2 regions of the Enterococcus raffinosus genome follow, and region 2 is predicted to be linked to the other one. Evidence: predicted binding sites of a transcription regulator. Region 2 holds the regulator's gene; the other holds the start of a gene.

Region 1 (8,074 bases), 1.3 Mb from region 2:
GCAACCGACAATTGGTACCGCGAATGTTCCTGAGCAAGTTCAGGAAAGTAAAATAGAAGTAATTTTTCCAGAAACAAGACAAACAGAAATCGTGGCTGCAATGGGAAAAGCCCATCCATATGAAGAACCAGCTTATGATATTTATCAATTGGATAATTTAACTGAAAAATTTGGAATTGGGCGCGTTGGCGAATTAAAAGAAGCACTACCGACAGAAGAGTTTATTCAAAAAGTGAAAAAAGTTTTCAACTTAGAAGGCTTGCGCGTGGTTTATCCCCGTACAGCCAAAGAGAGTATCAAACGAGTAGCTATCTGCGGCGGAAGTGGAGAGAAATTTTATCGTGAGGCCCTAGCTGCGAATGCAGATGTTTATATCACCGGTGATGTTTATTACCATACTGCACACGATATGCAGGAAACAGGTATGTTGGTGATAGATCCAGGGCATTATATTGAGTCGCTCTGCAAAGAAAAGATGGTGACTCTATTTAACCAATGGAAAAATGAAGAAGACTGGGATGTTGAATTTTTAGTATCAGAGACGTCCACAAATCCTTTTTCATTTAAATAAATAGCATTAAAGGAGAGAGTAAGATGTACGAAAATTTATTACCGCGCTTTTTAGATTATGTTAAGACAGAAACTCGTTCTGATGCGACAAGCACCACAACACCCACAACTCAAACACAGGTAGCCTTTGCCCATGAGCTGATGAAAGAATTAGAAAAAATTGGGATGAAGGACATTACTTATAATGAAAATAACGGCTATGTGATCGCTACTTTGCCAAGTAACCTTGACAAGGAAGCACGGACGATTGGCTTTATCTCTCACATGGATACAGCAGATTTCAATGCTGAAGGGGTAAATCCACAAATTGTTGAGAATTATGATGGTGAATCTACTATTAACTTGGATGCAGAAGGAAAATATACACTAAATGTAAAAGATTTTCCTAATTTGAAAAACTATGCCGGCCAGACATTGATTACGACTGACGGATCTACGTTGCTTGGTTCTGATGATAAATCAGGGATCGCTGAAATTATGACTGCGATGGAATATTTAATCAATCATCCAGAAATCAAACATGGGGAAGTTCGTGTTGGTTTTGGTCCTGATGAAGAAATCGGAATTGGTGCAGATAAATTCGACGTTAAAGAATTTAATACAGATTTTGCTTACACAATGGATGGTGGTCCAATTGGTGAATTGCAATATGAAACATTTAGTGCAGCACAAGCTGAAATTACTATGCATGGGAAAAATGTTCACCCAGGAACGGCCAAAAATACAATGATCAACGCTTTACAAATGGCCATTGATTTCCATAATCAATTACCAGAAGGTGACCGTCCTGAAAAAACAGATGGACGTGAAGGATTCTTCCACTTATTGGCCCTTGATGGGAATGTTGAAGAGGCAAAAATGACATACATCATTCGAGATCACGATCGTGAGAAGTTTGAAGAACGCAAGCAAATGATTTTAGAGCTTCAAACAAAAATGAATAGTCAGTTTGATCAAGAACGAGTAGAAATTAACATGTATGATCAATACTATAATATGGGTGAGATAATTGAAAAGGACATGAGCGTTATTGATCTAGCCAAGGGGGCGATGGAAGAAGTTGGTGTAACACCAATTATCGAACCCATTCGAGGCGGAACTGACGGGTCTAAAATTTCTTTCATGGGGATTCCAACACCTAATATCTTTGCTGGTGCTGAAAACATGCATGGACGCTTTGAGTTTGTCTCATTACAAACCATGGAAAAAGCAGTTGACGTGATTGTGAAGATCATAGAAAACAATGCAAAATAGTTTTTTTGAAAAAGCTTTGAGGAAACTTGAAGCTTTTTCTTTTTTTGCTCTTTCGCATGTGTTAGGCTATAGCAATAAAGATAAAAATGAGGCTAAAAAATGAAGTTATCGATCAATCGGAAATTGATTCTAAATATTTTGTTGTTTGTTGTTATGATTGGAATTATCATCTTTGTGGTCCGCGATTCGTTAAGTGATATTTTTACTGAACTAGGCAGAACTTCATTGCCGGTACTTATAGGTGTCACAGGATTAGGGTTGATTAGTCAACTTATCGAAGGGTATACAATTAAAAATATTGCAGGTGAATTTAATACGGCATTTACCGTTCGCGATGGTTTTTTTGCATCGGCTTATGCGACTTTTTATCGTGTCATTACTTTTGGTACTGGATCGATTGTGTCTGAAGTCATTTATTACCATAAAAAAGATTTACGGTACTCAGAAGGAACAGGTACCAGTGCTTTACGAATGGTGACTTACAAAATTGCTTTAATGATCTGGGCGTTGTTCTTTTTAATCGTAAAAAGTGATGCGATTCAGCAGCATATTGCGAATGGGATTTTTTGGGTTCTTGCTGGTATTCTTGTGACGTTATTGATTATTTCTACTTTACTAGTGCTAAGTTTAAATGTTAATGCGCAAGTTCTCTTGGTATTGATCTGTAATCGACTATTCAAAAGGCAGAAGTTGCGAGATATTGTGGATCAGGTGAACAATCAGGTTTACTCTTTGCGTGGTGCCATCCAAACTTTTATTCATGACAAAAATGCAATGATCCGTGTGTTTTGTTCAAATATGGCGAAATTAGCTGTCTGGTATATGCTTCCCTTTTTTATTTTAGTCCACGATCGTCCTTCGATTGATCTATGGTTGACCGTGGCGTTGATCAGTTTTACAGTAATCATTGGTGGCATACTGCCAGCTCCAGGAGGAATCGGAGGTTTTGAATTTGTCTATGTGCTCCTATTCCGCAACGTTGTTGGAAAAGTCGATGCAGTTTCGTCACTGCTGCTTTATCGTTATGCGACATATTTATTGCCATTTCTAATTGGAATGATTTATGTATTGATTAATAAGCAACGGCAAATTAATCATGAAATTAAAGAAGCAAAAAAAGAAGTTAACGATTAATACTTTTCGTTTAACTTCTTTTTTATATACTTTGAAACTAAAAACACAGCTTTTGAAATTTTAATAGTGGACGACGAGTTTCCCAATCATTTTATCTTCTTCAATAAATTGGTGGGCTTGATAAAAAACATCTGGAGAAAAACCAGGAATAATCTTCGTTAACGTACTTTTGATCTTTTTCTCATTCATCAGCTGAACAAGTAAAGCTAAAATTGCTCCTTGTGAAGCGATGTTGTAGTCATAATCGGTTTTAGCAAACATATATTCCCAATCAAAACTACCAGATTTATTTTTTAATTTCGTTAAATCTACATCTTTATTTGCTCCTACAATTGATCCGAGATGACCAAAGGGTTCCAGTAAATCACTCATTTCCTCAAAATAGCGATCTGTCGAATGAAGAATTAATATGTATGGCAAGGATGGATGTCCAATCTTTCTTAATTGTTTAGTTAGGTCTTTATGGTGATCAATCACGTGATCAGCTCCCATTTTTTCAGACCATTCTTTACTTTCTTTACGAGAGGCAGTGGTAATCACAGTTAGACCAGCCCATTTTGCTAATTGCGTCGCTAACGAACCAACACCTCCAGCGCCATTGATAATTAAGATTGTGCCATTATTTTGACCTTCCTCAGGTATCAATTCCATTTTTTCAAATAGCATTTCATAAGCAGTGATGAAGGTTAGCGGCAACGCTGCAGCTTCGTCGGTAGAAATGCCGCCTGACAGTTTTGCGACGATTCGGGAGTCAACGACTTGATTTTCGCTGTAGCTGCCAAATCTTTTGGTAGTACCGGCAAATAGCACTCGATCTCCAACCTCAAAATTTTTAACATCGCTACCTAGTTGGGTGACAATGCCAACACTATCAAATCCTAAGACATGGGGTTGAGGAGTTCCTTTGCCACTTTGTCTCAATTTTGTGTCAATAGGATTTATTGAAACAGCTAAGTTTTTTACAACCAGATCAAGCTTATTTAATTTAGGAAGCATTACTTCGTACGTTTCGAAATGGTTCCCTTCTGAAAGCAGAAAACCTTTTTCGAATCCGATTACGCGAGAAATCATCGAATCACTCTCCTTATCCAATTGTGTACCCATTTTTAATAAAAATGAGTTTGATTTTCACGTTGTATAGTCATACAGCTAATCTTATACTTAATGAAGCTCTCATTTAAAAAGATAAAATTAGCTAATTCATAAGTAAGACGGACAAGCTGTTTCCTATTTAGCAATGAAAGAATTGTAGCATTATTTTGATTTTCTTCATAATAATAAACTTTGAATTTAGTGAGTGAATAGTTTGACCTTTACTGACCAAAAGTATATACTATTATTTGTAAACCATTAATAATGTCGGAGGTATGTTTATGAATATCGAAAAAATGACGACAACTTTACAAGAAGCGATTGCTGAAGCTCAGCAGATTGCTGTTACGAGACATCATCAGGAAATTGATATTGCTCATGTATGGAAGATATTTTTGCAGCCTAATCACTTTGGCAGGAATTTTTATACGGATGCGGGTATTGATGTTGAACAATTTGAGCAAGTAGTAGACAAAGTATTGGATGAATACCCAACTATAAGTGGTGGAAACGTCCAGTATGGACAGAACCTTAGTCAAAATTTATTTAATTTATTAAATGAAGCAGATAAACTTAGAGACAAATTTCAAGATGATTTTTTATCAACAGAAATCGTCATATTAGCATTAATGAAATTAAAAAATTACTCCTTGACGAAATATTTGAATGAGCAAGGATTAAATGAAAAGGAAGTACAGAAAAATATTGAAGAGATGCGAGGAGGAGATCGTGTGACTTCACAAAATCAGGAAGAAACTTATAAAGCGTTAGAAAAATATGGAGTTGATTTGGTTCAGCAAGTTAAAAACGGCAAGCAAGACCCTATCATTGGTCGCGATGAAGAAATTCGCGATGTGATTCGTATTCTTTCGCGAAAAACCAAAAATAATCCTGTTTTGATCGGCGAACCTGGTGTAGGAAAAACAGCTATTGTAGAAGGATTAGCGCAGCGTATCGTTCGGAAGGATGTTCCAGAAAATCTTAAGGATAAAACAGTTTTTTCTTTGGACATGGGCTCCTTAATCGCTGGTGCGAAATTTCGTGGTGAATTTGAAGAACGATTAAAGGCCGTTCTAAAAGAAGTAAAAAAATCAGATGGGCGCATTTTACTCTTTATCGATGAAATTCATAATATTGTTGGCGCCGGAAAAACAGAAGGCAGTATGGACGCTGGAAATATTTTAAAACCAATGTTGGCGCGTGGCGAACTACATTTGATTGGTGCGACTACATTAGACGAATATCGTCAATACATGGAAAAGGATAAAGCTTTAGAACGCCGCTTTCAGAAGGTCTTAGTGAAAGAACCCACCGTTGAGGATACGATCAGTATATTGCGCGGTTTAAAAGAACGCTTCGAAATCCATCATGGTGTAAATATTCATGATAATGCATTAGTAGCTGCAGCAACATTGTCAGATCGATATATTACAGATCGTTTCTTACCAGATAAAGCGATTGATTTAGTGGATGAAGCGAGCGCTAGTATTCGTGTTGAAATGAACTCTATGCCGACTGAACTGGACCAAGTGACGCGACGTTTAATGCAACTAGAAATTGAAGAAGCGGCATTAAAAAAAGAAAGCGACGACGCAAGCAAAAAACGACTAGAAAACTTGCAGGAAGAATTGGCTGACCTTCGTGAAGAAACGAATGCGATGAAATTGCAATGGGAGACTGAAAAAGAAGAAGTCAATGTGGTTTCTAATAAACGTGCAGAAATCGATCAGGCAAAACATGAGTTGGAAGATGCAGAAAACAATTATGACTTAGAGCGTGCTGCAGTTCTACGTCATGGCACGATTCCAAATCTAGAAAAAGAATTAGCCGAATTGGAAGCGAAAAATCAGAAAAATGATATCAAAATGGTTCAGGAATCAGTAACAGAAAATGAAATTGCACAAGTAGTTGGACGTTTAACAGGTATTCCTGTTACCAAATTAGTAGAAGGTGAACGTGAAAAATTACTAAGTTTAAATAGTACACTGCACCGTCGTGTGATTGGCCAGGATGAAGCTGTGGATGCTGTGAGTGATGCTGTATTACGTTCACGTGCAGGGTTACAGGATCCAAATCGTCCGTTAGGCTCTTTCTTGTTCCTGGGACCAACAGGAGTCGGTAAAACAGAGCTTGCCAAAGCCTTGGCAGAAAACCTATTCGATTCAGAAGATCATATGGTTCGAATTGATATGAGCGAGTACATGGAAAAACATTCAGTGTCACGGCTCGTTGGAGCACCTCCAGGTTATATAGGTTACGAGGAAGGTGGTCAATTGACAGAAGCCGTTCGTCGAAACCCGTATACAATCATTTTATTAGATGAAATAGAAAAAGCTCATCCTGATGTATTTAATATTTTGCTGCAAGTACTGGATGATGGTCGATTAACAGACTCTAAAGGTCGATTAGTTGATTTTAAGAATACCGTATTGATTATGACCAGCAATATTGGTTCGCAAGTTCTTTTAGATGGCGTAACTGCAGAAGGGGATATTCCTGAAGCAACGAAAGAACAAGTATTAAGTATGCTACGAGGACACTTTAAGCCTGAATTTTTAAATCGAATTGATGATACTATTCTTTTTACACCATTAAGCTTGAATGACGTAAAAGGAATCGTGGAAAAAATCATTCAGCATTTATCTCATCGCTTGGAAGAGCAAGAGATTCAATTAGACATAACTGAGGATGCAAAAAGCTGGATCGCGGAGAAAGCCTATGAACCACAGTACGGGGCTCGGCCGTTGAAACGATTTATTACACGAGAGGTAGAGACGCCTTTGGCTAAAGAAATTATCGCAGGACGCGTGTTGCCGAAAACAAAAGTGTCTATCGAGCTACTTGATGATCAACTAGTCTTTCAGAATCAACCCATGGACATATAAAAAGATTATGTAAACAAAAAAGAAGTGAAGTAGAGATATAATTCGCTACTTCACTTCTTTTATAGAAATGAAAAGCTATAAGAAAAATACAAAAAAATCAAGCATTTCATTGCCGAAAAATAGCAACTTTTTCATTACACATATTACGAAGTAATGACAAATTAGTGAATTTGTAGTGTTTAAATTGTTTGTTAATTGTTAATGCTTTATACTTTTAAAGTAATCAAAAATGAAGAGTTATGCAAAGGTTACTTGGAGGTAAGCAATGAACCAATTTAAAACCCGCATTGAAAAGTACAATTATATAAAAACACAACAAAAAGAGAAACGCTTGAAGATGGCTAAAAGAACGGTGCCTTTATTGGGTACAGCAATGATTCTATCACCAGCTGTTTTGAATACAAACACGATAAAAGCTAGCGCAGCAGAAACCGGTCAAGTTCAAAATCAATCGACATTTATCGAACAATTAGGTGCTTCTGCTATGCAAGTTTCAGCTTCAAATGATCTATATGCATCTATTATGGTCGCTCAAGCATTAGTAGAAACTGGTTTTGGAAGTTCTCAATTATCTGCTGCTCCTTATTACAATTTATTCGGCGTGAAAGAATATAGTGGTGGTCCATCGGTAACTATGAGCACACAGGAATACTTAAATGGTCAATGGGTAACAATGAATGAACCTTTTGCAGTTTATAGTAGCTATGCTGAATCCTTTCAAGCACATGCGAGTCTCTTAGCTAGCTCATACTATGCTGGAGCATGGAAGAGCCACACAAATAGTTATCAAGATGCTGCAGTCTATTTAACTGGTCGTTATGCAACAGATCCAGGATATACTAGTAAATTGATCTCCTTAATTCAGACATATAATTTAACTCGTTTTGATACACCGGGATCAGGCACGGCTGTTCAAGCACAAACTACAAATGTTCAGACAACTGAGCAAACTAGTTCGTCTTCTCAAGCCAGCGGTCAATCGTATACGGTACAATCTGGTGATTCAATTTGGGGAATTGCTGAAAAATTCGGAATCAGCGTTGACCAACTATTAGCAGATAACGGTTGGAGTTCTGATTCAACAATTATGCCTGGAGATACAATCGTCATTTGATTTTAAGAACTTGAAAAATGGAGTA
Region 2 (8,074 bases):
GGAACATGAATGAGCCAATTGGACGATTTGGATCTTTCAAGCCGCTTCGGGCCCGACGAATCGCGCGGGAAATGGCTTTGACCGCATCCTCTTGCCCGACCACTCTTTTATGCAAGACATTTTCTAAATCCAATAAACGTTGGCTCTCTTTTTTCTCTAACTGCTGTAAAGGAACCCCAGTCCATTGAGAAACCACAGCGGCAACATCTTCATCCGTGACTTGATCAAGATAGCCGTTTTCTTGTTTTGCTGCTTTAATTTTCGCTTGTTCCAAAACTTCCGCTAACTGCTTTTCTCGTAAACGCAAACGCGCTGCCGACTCGAAGTCTTGGTTTTGAATCGCCTTTTCTTTTTCAGTCACTAACTCTTGAACTTCTTCTTCTAACTCAGTAAGTTCAGAAACTTCATCCGTTGAATCTAAGCGGACTTTCGCAGAAGATTCATCCATTAAGTCAATCGCTTTATCTGGTAATTGACGTGAATTAATATATCTCACCGATAAAGAAACCGCTGCATGCAATGCTTCATCCGTAATTTCTACGCCATGATGCTCCTCATATCGAGGACGTAATCCCTTCAAAATCTCTTCAGCTTCTTCAGGTGTTGGCTCTTCTACCTGTACCCGAGCAAACCGCCGCTCTAAAGCAGAATCCTTTTCAATGTATTTCTGATATTCATCCAATGTCGTCGCACCAATCGTTTGCAGTTCACCACGTGCCAATGCAGGCTTCAAAATATTAGAAGCGTCAATCGCACCTTCAGCACCACCCGCACCAATCAATGTATGCAACTCATCAATAAACAAGATAATCTGACCATCATGGTAAATTTCATCAATTACTTTCTTCAACCGATCTTCAAATTCTCCACGGTATTTTGTTCCCGCAACAAGGGCCCCCATGTCTAGCATCATCAAACGCTTTCCACGCATATCCTCAGGAACATCACCAGAAATAATCCGCTGCGCCAAGCCTTCTACAATTGCCGTTTTACCAACACCAGGTTCTCCAACTAATACAGGATTGTTCTTAGTTCGACGACTCAAAATTTGTACGACTCGACGGACTTCGCTGTCTCTACCCACTACTGGATCTAATCGTTTTTCCCGCGCCAGTTTTGTTAAATCCCGCGCCAAACCATCTAAAGTAGGGGTGCCTTGGGAATTACTTTGAACAGGCTTAGCAGAGGCTTTCCTGCGTGTTCCAGTTCCTTGATTTGTATTTTGAGCTTCATTGACACCCATTTTCTTCAATAAAAGTTGTCGCATCTTAGGTAGACTCAAACCGAGATTAACTAGGATGTGAGAAGCCAAAATTTCATCATCACGTAATAGACCTAATAGAATATGTTCTGTACCTACCAATTTTGCATTGAAACGCTTCGCCTCATCATCCGCAAAAATCAAAATCTGTTTTGCTCTCGGAGAATAAGGAAGATATCCTCCTTCAGGATATGACTTAACTGAGCCGTAACCTGTCATATGCTCAATTTCTTCACGAATGTCATTCTCACTCGAATTCATTTGACGTAATGTCTTGCCCGCAATTCCTTGTTGTTCGATGACTAACGCTAGTAATAAATGCTCCGAACCAACCGAGCGGTGTTTAAAATATTTTGCTTCCTGTTGTGCAATCGCCAACACAGCTTTTGCGCGTTCTGTATACAGCTGATCCATATCCCTCACTCCTTTTTCTCATAACTTAAACGTTCCAAAAATCCATGCAGAATTCTCGCCCGTAGTCTATTTTCAATTTGACTGATACCAAGAACATTCTTCGATACTGCACTTAACATCAAGTTGCCTTCATTTTCAGTAATAATTTCTTCTTCAAATAATTTTTGAATAATCCCAAACGCATTCGCTTCCGAAATTTCATTTCCAAAAGAATCCATTAACTGTTCCAAAAAGTAGTGCTGATCAGAAATCTTAACTTTGCTTATTCGAATATAGCCGCCCCCACCTCGTTTGCTTTCAACCAAATAGCCCCGTTGAAAAGTAAAACGTGTATTGATCACATAATTTATTTGAGAAGGTACGCAATTAAAAAGCTGCGCCATCTCGGCTCTTCGAATTTCGATAATTTCACTATTTTCCAAAATATCTTTCAAGTAAGACTCGATCAAATCAGAGGTATTTCTGCTCATAATATCGCCTCCTATTGACTATTCCTGACCATAATTATATCGAATTTAACGCATGAAATAAAGGAGAACGCCTTTCTTTAATTAAGGATAAAAAAAAAGAAGGTTTTCACCTTCTTTTTTGATCGGGAAGACAGGATTCGAACCTGCGACACCTTGGTCCCAAACCAAGTACTCTACCAAGCTGAGCTACTTCCCGATAAACAAAAAAACTACGCGCCCAAGAGGAGTCGAACCCCTAACCTTTTGATCCGTAGTCAAACACTCTATCCAGTTGAGCTATGGGCGCATATCTATATTATGCCGAGGACCGGAATCGAACCGGTACGGTGATCACTCACCGCAGGATTTTAAGTCCTGTGCGTCTGCCAGTTCCGCCACCCCGGCGTTGTTCCCTGGTCTTCAGGAAAGCGGAAAACGGGGTTCGAACCCGCGACCCCCACCTTGGCAAGGTGGTGCTCTACCACTGAGCTATTTCCGCATGATGCCGGCTAAAGGACTTGAACCCTCGACCCTCTGATTACAAATCAGATGCTCTACCAACTGAGCTAAGCCGGCAACTACAAAAAAATAAAATGCGGGTGAAGGGACTTGAACCCCCACGCCGTAAGGCGCTAGATCCTAAATCTAGTGCGTCTGCCAATTCCGCCACACCCGCATATTCTTATGAGCCGTACAGGGCTCGAACCTGTGACCCTCTGATTAAAAGTCAGATGCTCTACCAACTGAGCTAACGGCTCATATGGAGGTTAACGGGTTCGAACCGCTGACCCTCTGCTTGTAAGGCAGATGCTCTCCCAGCTGAGCTAAACCTCCATGTTCGCGTGGCGACGTCCTAATCTCACAAGGGGCAACCCCTCACTACAATCGGCGCTAAGAAGCTTAACTTCTGTGTTCGACATGGGAACAGGTGTATCCTTCTCGCTATCGCCACCACACTGCTATTTACTTGAGTAAACTTCGTTCACTCAAAACTGGATCAGAAACGTTTTTAAACGACCGACAATCATTTTATTTTGGTTAAGTCCTCGATCGATTAGTATCAGTCCGCTCCGTACATCACTGCACTTCCACTTCTGACCTATCTACCTGATCATCTCTCAGGGATCTTACTTTCTTAAAGAAATGGGAAATCTCATCTTGAGGTGGGCTTCACACTTAGATGCTTTCAGCGTTTATCCCTTCCCTACATAGCTACCCAGCGATGCCTCTGGCGAGACAACTGGTACACCAGCGGTAAGTCCATCCCGGTCCTCTCGTACTAAGGACAGATCCTCTCAAATTTCCAACGCCCGCGACGGATAGGGACCGAACTGTCTCACGACGTTCTGAACCCAGCTCGCGTGCCGCTTTAATGGGCGAACAGCCCAACCCTTGGGACCGACTACAGCCCCAGGATGCGACGAGCCGACATCGAGGTGCCAAACCTCCCCGTCGATGTGGACTCTTGGGGGAGATAAGCCTGTTATCCCCAGGGTAGCTTTTATCCGTTGAGCGATGGCCCTTCCATGCGGAACCACCGGATCACTAAGCCCGACTTTCGTCCCTGCTCGACTTGTAGGTCTCGCAGTCAAGCTCCCTTGTGCCTTTACACTCTGCGAATGATTTCCAACCATTCTGAGGGAACCTTTGGGCGCCTCCGTTACTCTTTAGGAGGCGACCGCCCCAGTCAAACTGCCCATCTGACACTGTCTCCCACCACGATCAGTGGTGCGGGTTAGAGTGGTCATAACACAAGGGTAGTATCCCACCAGCGCCTCTGTCGAAACTAGCGTCCCGACTTCTACGGCTCCTACCTATCCTGTACATGTGGTACAAACACTCAATATCAAACTGCAGTAAAGCTCCATGGGGTCTTTCCGTCCTGTCGCGGGTAACCTGCATCTTCACAGGTACTAAAATTTCACCGAGTCTCTCGTTGAGACAGTGCCCAAATCGTTACGCCTTTCGTGCGGGTCGGAACTTACCCGACAAGGAATTTCGCTACCTTAGGACCGTTATAGTTACGGCCGCCGTTTACTGGGGCTTCAATTCGTACCTTCGCTTACGCTAAGCACTCCTCTTAACCTTCCAGCACCGGGCAGGCGTCAGCCCCTATACGTCATCTTTCGATTTTGCAGAGACCTGTGTTTTTGATAAACAGTCGCTTGGGCCTATTCACTGCGGCTGATCGTTAGATCAGCACCCCTTCTCCCGAAGTTACGGGGTCATTTTGCCGAGTTCCTTAACGAGAGTTCTCTCGCTCACCTTAGGATTCTCTCCTCGACTACCTGTGTCGGTTTGCGGTACGGGCCATTGTTTTCTCACTAGAAGCTTTTCTCGGCAGTGTGACATCAGGAACTTCGGTACTATTATTTCCCTCCCCATCACAACTTGTCCTTAAAGACGTAAGCATTTGACTCACATCAAGACTTATTGCTTGGACAGACATTTCCAATCGTCTGATTCCTTAGCCTCCTGCGTCCCTCCATTGCTCAAACAAAAACAACGGGTACAGGAATATCAACCTGTTATCCATCGCCTACGCCTTTCGGCCTCGGCTTAGGTCCCGACTAACCCTGGGCGGACGAGCCTTCCCCAGGAAACCTTAGTCATTCGGTGGACAGGATTCTCACCTGTCTTTCGCTACTCATACCGGCATTCTCACTTCTAAGCGCTCCAGCAGTCCTCACGATCTACCTTCAACGCCCTTAGAACGCTCTCCTACCAACACACCTATTGGTGTGTTCCACAGCTTCGGTAAACTATTTAGCCCCGGTACATTTTCGGCGCAGGGTCACTCGACTAGTGAGCTATTACGCACTCTTTAAATGGTGGCTGCTTCTAAGCCAACATCCTAGTTGTCTGTGCAACCCCACATCCTTTTCCACTTAATAGTTATTTGGGGACCTTAGCTGGTGGTCTGGGCTGTTTCCCTTTCGACTATGGATCTTATCACTCACAGTCTGACTCCCAGAGATGAATGGATGGCATTCGGAGTTTATCTGAATTCGGTAACCCGAGATGGGCCCCTAGTCCAAACAGTGCTCTACCTCCATCATTCTTACTCTGAGGCTAGCCCTAAAGCTATTTCGGAGAGAACCAGCTATCTCCAAGTTCGTTTGGAATTTCTCCGCTACCCACACCTCATCCCCGCACTTTTCAACGTACGTGGGTTCGGTCCTCCAGTGCGTTTTACCGCACCTTCAACCTGGACATGGGTAGATCACATGGTTTCGGGTCTACGACCACTTACTCATTCGCCCTATTCAGACTCGCTTTCGCTGCGGCTCCGTCTTTTCAACTTAACCTCGCAAGTAATCGTAACTCGCCGGTTCATTCTACAAAAGGCACGCTATCACCCATTAACGGGCTCTAACTTGTTGTAGGCACACGGTTTCAGGATCTATTTCACTCCCCTTCCGGGGTGCTTTTCACCTTTCCCTCACGGTACTGGTTCACTATCGGTCACTAGGGAGTATTTAGCCTTGGGAGATGGTCCTCCCGGATTCCGACGGAATTCCTCGTGTTCCGCCGTACTCAGGATCCTCCTAGGTGCCAGTCAAATTTTGTCTACGGGGCTTTTACCCTTTCTAGCAGACCTTTCCAGGTCCTTCGACTATCTCACTGGACTACCATATCGGAGTCCTACAACCCCAAGAGGCAAGCCTCTTGGTTTGGGCTTTTCCCGTTTCGCTCGCCGCTACTCAGGGAATCGATTTTTCTTTCTCTTCCTGCAGGTACTTAGATGTTTCAGTTCTCTGCGTCTACCTCTAATCAGCTATGTATTCACTGAAAAGTAACATCCTATAAAAGATGCTGGGTTCCCCCATTCGGAAATCTCCGGATCAAAGCTTACTTACAGCTCCCCGAAGCATATCGGTGTTAGTCCCGTCCTTCATCGGCTCCTAGTGCCAAGGCATCCACCGTGCGCCCTTATTCACTTAACCTTATCCTAACTTGCGTTAGGGGGTTGATTGTTCCATCTAGCGATAGATTTCCCAATCAGAAAAAAATAAGCAATTGAACTTATTTAAAAAACTCATTCAACGCGGTGTTCTCGGTTTGTTTAAATTATTGTTTCTGTATCCAGTTTTCAATGAACGATTTGAGAGTAGACCTCTCAAAACTGAACGAATAAAGCAACCTGTGTAGTTTCCGTAATATTCCTTAGAAAGGAGGTGATCCAGCCGCACCTTCCGATACGGCTACCTTGTTACGACTTCACCCCAATCATCTATCCCACCTTAGGCGGCTGGCTCCAAAAGGTTACCTCACCGACTTCGGGTGTTACAAACTCTCGTGGTGTGACGGGCGGTGTGTACAAGGCCCGGGAACGTATTCACCGCGGCGTGCTGATCCGCGATTACTAGCGATTCCGGCTTCATGTAGGCGAGTTGCAGCCTACAATCCGAACTGAGAGAAGCTTTAAGAGATTAGCTTAGCCTCGCGACTTCGCGACTCGTTGTACTTCCCATTGTAGCACGTGTGTAGCCCAGGTCATAAGGGGCATGATGATTTGACGTCATCCCCACCTTCCTCCGGTTTGTCACCGGCAGTCTCGCTAGAGTGCCCAACTAAATGATGGCAACTAACAATAAGGGTTGCGCTCGTTGCGGGACTTAACCCAACATCTCACGACACGAGCTGACGACAACCATGCACCACCTGTCACTTTGCCCCCGAAGGGGAAGCTCTATCTCTAGAGTGGTCAAAGGATGTCAAGACCTGGTAAGGTTCTTCGCGTTGCTTCGAATTAAACCACATGCTCCACCGCTTGTGCGGGCCCCCGTCAATTCCTTTGAGTTTCAACCTTGCGGTCGTACTCCCCAGGCGGAGTGCTTAATGCGTTAGCTGCAGCACTGAAGGGCGGAAACCCTCCAACACTTAGCACTCATCGTTTACGGCGTGGACTACCAGGGTATCTAATCCTGTTTGCTCCCCACGCTTTCGAGCCTCAGCGTCAGTTACAGACCAGAGAGCCGCCTTCGCCACTGGTGTTCCTCCATATATCTACGCATTTCACCGCTACACATGGAATTCCACTCTCCTCTTCTGCACTCAAGTTTCCCAGTTTCCAATGACCCTCCCCGGTTGAGCCGGGGGCTTTCACATCAGACTTAAGAAACCGCCTGCGCTCGCTTTACGCCCAATAAATCCGGACAACGCTTGCCACCTACGTATTACCGCGGCTGCTGGCACGTAGTTAGCCGTGGCTTTCTGGTTAGATACCGTCAAGGGATGAACATTCTACTCTCATCCTTGTTCTTCTCTAACAACAGAGTTTTACGATCCGAAAACCTTCTTCACTCACGCGGCGTTGCTCGGTCAGACTTTCGTCCATTGCCGAAGATTCCCTACTGCTGCCTCCCGTAGGAGTTTGGGCCGTGTCTCAGTCCCAATGTGGCCGATCACCCTCTCAGGTCGGCTATGCATCGTTGCCTTGGTGAGCCGTTACCTCACCAACTAGCTAATGCACCGCGGGTCCATCCATCAGTGACGCAAAAGCGCCTTTCAAATAGAAACCATGCGGTTTCTATTGTTATACGGTATTAGCACCTGTTTCCAAGTGTTATCCCCTTCTGATGGGCAGGTTACCCACGTGTTACTCACCCGTTCGCCACTCCTTTTCTTTCGGTGGAGCAAGCTCCGGTGAAAGAAAAAGCGTTCGACTTGCATGTATTAGGCACGCCGCCAGCGTTCGTCCTGAGCCAGGATCAAACTCTCATAAAAAGTGTTTGAAACAGTCTTACGACTGATCAGCTCAATTGTAAAAATTGACTTGCTAGCATATTGCTTGCTATGTTGTTTGTTTCTATTAAAAGAAACGCCCTACACATTTGGTTTGTTTTATTCGTTCAGTTTTCAAAGGTCTACATTGTTTGTCGCTTTGTTTCAGCAACTTTTATATCTTAACAGGTTACCGAGTGAATGTCAACGTATTTTCATTTTT

What was found. Region 2 encodes CtsR, which represses protease genes until heat stress. Its sites were predicted from a motif close to TTGGTCAAAAAAGGTCAAANA; they were not measured.
Region 1: clpB (ATP-dependent chaperone ClpB) is a predicted target of CtsR. The motif match lies at 4,262-4,282, and genes of this name have one in related genera.

Annotation. Positions count from the first base shown of each region.
Region 1 covers NZ_CP072888.1:1,686,236-1,694,309, reverse strand. Annotated here, with positions in the region: gene J9537_RS08295 (Nif3-like dinuclear metal center hexameric protein) at 1-571, shown strand, start outside; gene pepT (peptidase T) at 595-1,824, shown strand; gene J9537_RS08285 (lysylphosphatidylglycerol synthase transmembrane domain-containing protein) at 1,924-2,958, shown strand; gene J9537_RS08280 (zinc-binding alcohol dehydrogenase family protein) at 3,019-4,029, opposite strand; gene clpB (ATP-dependent chaperone ClpB) at 4,332-6,935, shown strand; gene J9537_RS08270 (glucosaminidase domain-containing protein) at 7,201-8,049, shown strand.
Region 2 covers NZ_CP072888.1:2,991,914-2,999,987, forward strand. Annotated here, with positions in the region: gene J9537_RS14570 (ATP-dependent Clp protease ATP-binding subunit) at 1-1,675, opposite strand, end outside; gene J9537_RS14575 (CtsR family transcriptional regulator) at 1,681-2,148, opposite strand; tRNA gene J9537_RS14580 (tRNA-Pro) at 2,268-2,341, opposite strand; tRNA gene J9537_RS14585 (tRNA-Arg) at 2,358-2,431, opposite strand; tRNA gene J9537_RS14590 (tRNA-Leu) at 2,444-2,529, opposite strand; tRNA gene J9537_RS14595 (tRNA-Gly) at 2,552-2,623, opposite strand; tRNA gene J9537_RS14600 (tRNA-Thr) at 2,628-2,700, opposite strand; tRNA gene J9537_RS14605 (tRNA-Leu) at 2,719-2,800, opposite strand; tRNA gene J9537_RS14610 (tRNA-Lys) at 2,810-2,882, opposite strand; tRNA gene J9537_RS14615 (tRNA-Val) at 2,886-2,958, opposite strand; rRNA gene rrf (5S ribosomal RNA) at 2,965-3,080, opposite strand; rRNA gene J9537_RS14625 (23S ribosomal RNA) at 3,159-6,071, opposite strand; rRNA gene J9537_RS14630 (16S ribosomal RNA) at 6,296-7,854, opposite strand.